DNA from 2 places in the Arthrobacter sp. UKPF54-2 genome. Region 1 is predicted to be linked to the other one. Evidence: riboswitches for the same ligand, from Rfam matches in the RefSeq annotation. Region 1 holds a riboswitch; the other holds the start of a gene.
What was found. A riboswitch is a leader RNA that binds a small molecule or an ion and turns the genes downstream of it on or off. The one in region 1 is predicted to bind glycine.
Positions count from the first base shown of each region.

Region 1 (2,448 bases):
GTCCTGGACCATGGTCTGGAAGTTCAGCAGCGCCTCGAGCCGGCCCTGCGAAATTTCCGGCTGGTACGGCGTGTAGGCGGTGTACCAGGCCGGGGCTTCGAGGATGTTGCGCCGGATCACGGCCGGGGTGACGGTGTCGTAGTAGCCCTGGCCGATCATCTGCACGGCGGTCTTGTTCTTGGCTGCCAGCTTGCGCAACGCGGCCAGCACCTCGACTTCGCTGAGCGCACCGTCCAGGCTAAGGGGCTTTTCCTGCCGGATGGAATCGGGAACGGCGGTATCCACCAGGCCGTCGACACTGTCGTAGCCGACAGCCTTCAGCATGGTGTCGACGTCGGCCTCGCGGCGGGCGCCGATATGGCGGTCGGCGAAATTGGATGAAAGAGATTGAACCGTCAAGAGGAACTCCAAGGTTTGGCCGGCGCTAGGCGCCGGAGGGGACCGGGTTCCTCCCCGCTCTGTATTGGACCTGAGAGATTCCGCGGACCTTTGTCCGCTTGCACCGTCGGTGAGCCAGGAACTTACCTGACTGCTTTCCAGAGTTGCCTCGCCGCGGCGGTACATGGGCCTGAGAGATTCCTGGGGAGGATTTGCTCCTACGGCGCCTGCCCGTTGGTGACGGGGAGGACTCTCCCGCCACGGCTCGAAAGGCATATTCGAATGTGGTGATTCGCCTCACACCGTACACGCCTTCCCCGGCGTGGGGCAACAATGCCCCCGCCTCGCAATGTCACATTTGCGGGGCTTGACTTTCCCGAGTGATCCATCACACACTGATTCGGCCGGACGATGTCCTTCGAGGCTGTTCCGGTCATGTGGCTGAAGGTCCCGGCACATCCGGGGCACCGCACCCACAACGGCGCGCTTTTGATCGGAGCTAACCTCCACGCGACTGGGCCGTCCGTAACATCCACAAATGAACATGCCTATGATCTGCGGCGGGAGAGCCCTGCCGGTACATGCAGCAGGCGCCGTAGGAGCAAATCCTCCCCAGGAATCTCTCAGGCCCACGTACCGCCGCGGCGAGGCAACTCTGGAAAGCAGCCAGGCACGTTCCTGGCTCACCGAAGGTGCAAGCGGGTCTGCGGGGGCAGGAACGCGGAAACTCTCAGGTCCAAGACAGAGCGGGGAGGGACCCGAATCATCGTGGCACCAAAGTGCCACTTGAACGATGGAGTTCCTTATGACGATTCAACGACCACCTTCGGCTCCGGTTGAAGCCCCCCACCTTGAACGCCAGCTCAGCAACCGGCACATCCAGCTCATCGCGATTGGCGGCGCCATCGGCACCGGCCTGTTTATGGGCTCGGGCAAGACCATCTCGGCGGCCGGCCCCTCCGTAATCTTCGTCTACATGATCATCGGCTTTATGCTGTTCTTCGTCATGCGGGCCATGGGTGAGCTGTTGCTTTCCAACCTGCACTACAAGTCCTTCAGTGATTTCGCGGCAGACCTGCTGGGCCCTTGGGCCGGTTTCTTCACCGGCTGGACGTACTGGTTCTGCTGGGTGATCACCGGCATCGCCGACGTGATCGCCATCGCCGGGTACTCCCAGGAGCTCTGGCCCGGGCTGCCCCTGTGGATCCCGGGACTGGTCACCGTCGCCATCCTGCTGCTGCTGAACCTGACGACGGTGAAGGCCTTCGGCGAAACCGAGTTCTGGTTTGCGCTCATCAAGATCATCGCCATCGCGGCGTTGATTATCGTGGGCCTGTTCATGATTTTCAGCGGATTCAGCTCCGACGCCGGACCTGCCACGTTCAGCAACCTGTGGAGCCACGGGGGCTTCTTCCCGAATGAGTTCATGGGCTTCGTCGCCGGCTTCCAGATCGCCGTGTTCGCCTTCGTGGGCATCGAACTGGTGGGCACCACTGCCGCTGAGGCCAAGGACCCGGAAAAGAACCTGCCCCGGGCCATCAACTCCATCCCGGTCCGTGTCCTGCTCTTCTACGTGGGCGCCCTCATCATCCTGATGTCCGTTATCCCCTGGACCCAGTTCGCGGCCGGACACAGCCCGTTCATCGCCATGTTCTCCCTGGCCGGCCTCGGCGCTGCCGCCACCGTCGTCAACCTGGTGGTCCTTTCCTCGGCGATGTCCTCGGCCAACTCCGGGATCTACTCCACGTCTCGGATGGTCTACGGCCTGGCCCAGGAAGGTGATGCGCCGGTCCGTTTCGGTGCCCTGTCGCGCCGCAAGGTTCCCCAGAATGCGCTGTTCCTGTCTTGCGTGCTGCTGCTCGCCGGTGTGGTCCTGATGTACGCGGGGGAGAACATCGGCAAGGCTTTCGAGATGGTCACCACCGTTTCCGCCGTCTGCTTCGTTTTCGTCTGGTCGATCATCCTGGCCAGCTACATTGCCTTCCGCCGGCGCCGGCCGCACCTGCATGCCGCCTCGAAGTTCAAGATGCCCGGCGGTGTCCCCATGGTCTGGGCGGTCTTCGCCTTCTT
Region 1 is NZ_CP040174.1:2,764,767-2,767,214, forward strand. Features, by position in the region: gene gcvP (aminomethyl-transferring glycine dehydrogenase) at 1-399, opposite strand, end outside; glycine riboswitch at 547-646, opposite strand; glycine riboswitch at 930-1,027, shown strand; gene E7Y32_RS12780 (amino acid permease) at 1,184-2,448, shown strand, end outside.

Region 2 (2,448 bases), 1.3 Mb from region 1:
GCCAGTCAGAACCAACAGCGCTCCAAGCGCGGTCGATGCCGTCCAGGGCCGAGGCCGGAAGCGGGCCCCGGCTGGCGGCCATGACGTTCCGCCGCAGGTGCTCCAGCTTGGCCGTCCCGGCAATAGCCGTGTCCACGCCGGGCGCGTACACCGTGAAGCGCAGGGCGAACTCGGCCCATTCCAGGTCGCCCGGGTCCAGGCCCAGTGCATGCAGCCGCTCCCAATAGAGCTCTGCGTAGTTGCCGAGAGGACGCGCAGCGAACCGCCACGGCGCGTTCGCGATCGGGCGCTTGGCGATCACGCCCAACTCAGGCCGCCGGCGCAGGACATTCCGGAGATTCCACTGGTCGGCGACGTTGACGCTGGTCTCGATGGCACCGAACCGTCCGGACTCCACCGCGAAGGCCAGCGGCTCATTGTCTCCGCTGTAGCCCGCCACTCCGATCTTGCCGGCGGCGACGGCCTGGTCCAGCGTGTCCTGAAGGTCGCCGCGTTGCAGGACATCCAGCGGGCACGAGTGCAGGTAGAAAATGTCGATCCGTTCCGAGCCGGTCTTGCGCAGTGACTGTTCGATGCTCTCCAGCACGCTGCCCGGAGACCAGTCCCGCTGCCCGTTGATCTTGGGCCCACCTTTGGTGGAGAGGACAAACTCATCCCGGCGTCCGGCAAGGTGCCGGCCGATCCGCTCCTCGCTCAGCCCGTAACTGGCGGCGGTATCGATCAGCGTGACACCGAGATCCAAGGCCCCGTTGAGCACCTCGGCGGCTTCGGCTTCGGTGACATCACTCTCGCCGATCTGGCCGGCGCCGAGCCCCACGATCGAGACGTCCAACCCAGTGATACCGAATGGCCTTTGCTCCAGCATGCTTCTTCTCCTCGCCGTCCAACCGCTGCGCCGCCGCGTCCCGGCGACCGTTCCACCGTAACGCTGCAGCGGCCCGTGAGCGGAGTTTGCGGACGTGCCCCCGGCGTAGGACAATGGGACTTGTGACTGCGGTCACGAGCAATTGAATATGCCTTTGATCTGCGGCGGGAGAGTTCTGCAAGTAGGTACAAGCAGGCGCCGTAGGAGCAAATCCTCCCCAGGAATCTCTCAGGCCCATGTACCGCCGCGGCAAGGCAACTCTGGAAAGCAGCAGGCGCGCCCCGGGCGCGCTGTGCTCACCGACGGTGCAAGCGGAGCCTCGCCAAAGCGGCTGCGCGGAAACTCTCAGGTCCAATACAGAGCGGGGAGGAACCCGAATCAATGTGGCGTACCCTGCGCCGCCTTAGTTATGGAGTTCCTTGTGACTGTTACCTCAGCCTCCACGTCCTTCGTTGACCGGCACATCGGCGCCCGCCGCCAGGCCGACGTCGACACCATGCTGAAGGCTGTCGGCCACGACACCGTCGACGCGCTGGTGGATACGGCCGTTCCGAAGGACATCCGGCAGGACTCCGACTTGGCGCTCACCGCGGCACTGAGCGAAGTCGAAGTCCTCGCCGAGCTGCGCAGACTGGCCGCCAAGAACAAGACCGCCGTGCAGATGATCGGCCAGGGCTACTACGACACCGTCACGCCCGCCGTGATCCGACGCAACATTCTCGAAGCCCCGGCCTGGTACACCGCCTACACGCCGTACCAGCCCGAGATCTCGCAGGGCCGGCTCGAGGCGCTGCTGAACTTCCAGACCATGGTCCAGGACCTCGTGGGCCTGCCGATCGCCAACGCCTCGTTGCTGGACGAAGCCACCGCCGTGGCCGAGGCCGTGTTGATGATGCGCCGGGCCAACAAGAACAAGACCGCACACGACGGCAAGACCGTCCTCGACGCCGACTGCCTGCCGCAGACCATCGCGATCGTGAAGGGCCGCGCCGAGGCCCTCGGCTTCGAGGTCGAGGTCGCCGACCTGACCAAGGGCCTGCCCGAGGGCGTCATCAACGGCGTTGTGCTGCAGCAGCCGGGTGTCTCCGGCCGCGTGGTTGACCACACCGCCGTGATCGCCGAGGCCAAGGAACGCGGCGCGCTCGTCACCGTGGCCGCGGACCTGCTGTCCCTGACCCTGATCACCTCCCCGGGCGAGCAGGGTGCTGATATCGCCGTCGGCTCCGCCCAGCGCTTTGGTGTGCCGCTGTTCTTCGGCGGCCCGCACGCCGCCTACATGGCCGTCGCCAAGGGTCTTGAGCGCTCCATGCCCGGCCGCCTCGTCGGTGTCTCCAAGGACAACGCAGGCATGCCCGCCTACCGCCTGGCGCTGCAGACCCGCGAGCAGCACATCCGGCGCGAGAAGGCCACCTCCAACATCTGCACCGCGCAGGCGCTGCTGGCCATTGTGGCCTCGTTCTACGCTATCTACCACGGCCCGGACGGGCTCAAGGCAATCGCCGAGACCGTCCACGGCCACGCCCGCACCATCGCCGCCTCGCTGAAGGCCGCCGGCCTGGACGTGCTGCACACCTCGTTCTTCG
Region 2 is NZ_CP040174.1:553,068-555,515, reverse strand. Features, by position in the region: gene E7Y32_RS02350 (aldo/keto reductase) at 1-865, opposite strand, end outside; glycine riboswitch at 1,021-1,119, shown strand; gene gcvP (aminomethyl-transferring glycine dehydrogenase) at 1,287-2,448, shown strand, end outside.
Region 2: another riboswitch for glycine. It lies ahead of gcvP (aminomethyl-transferring glycine dehydrogenase); the one in region 1 lies ahead of E7Y32_RS12780 (amino acid permease).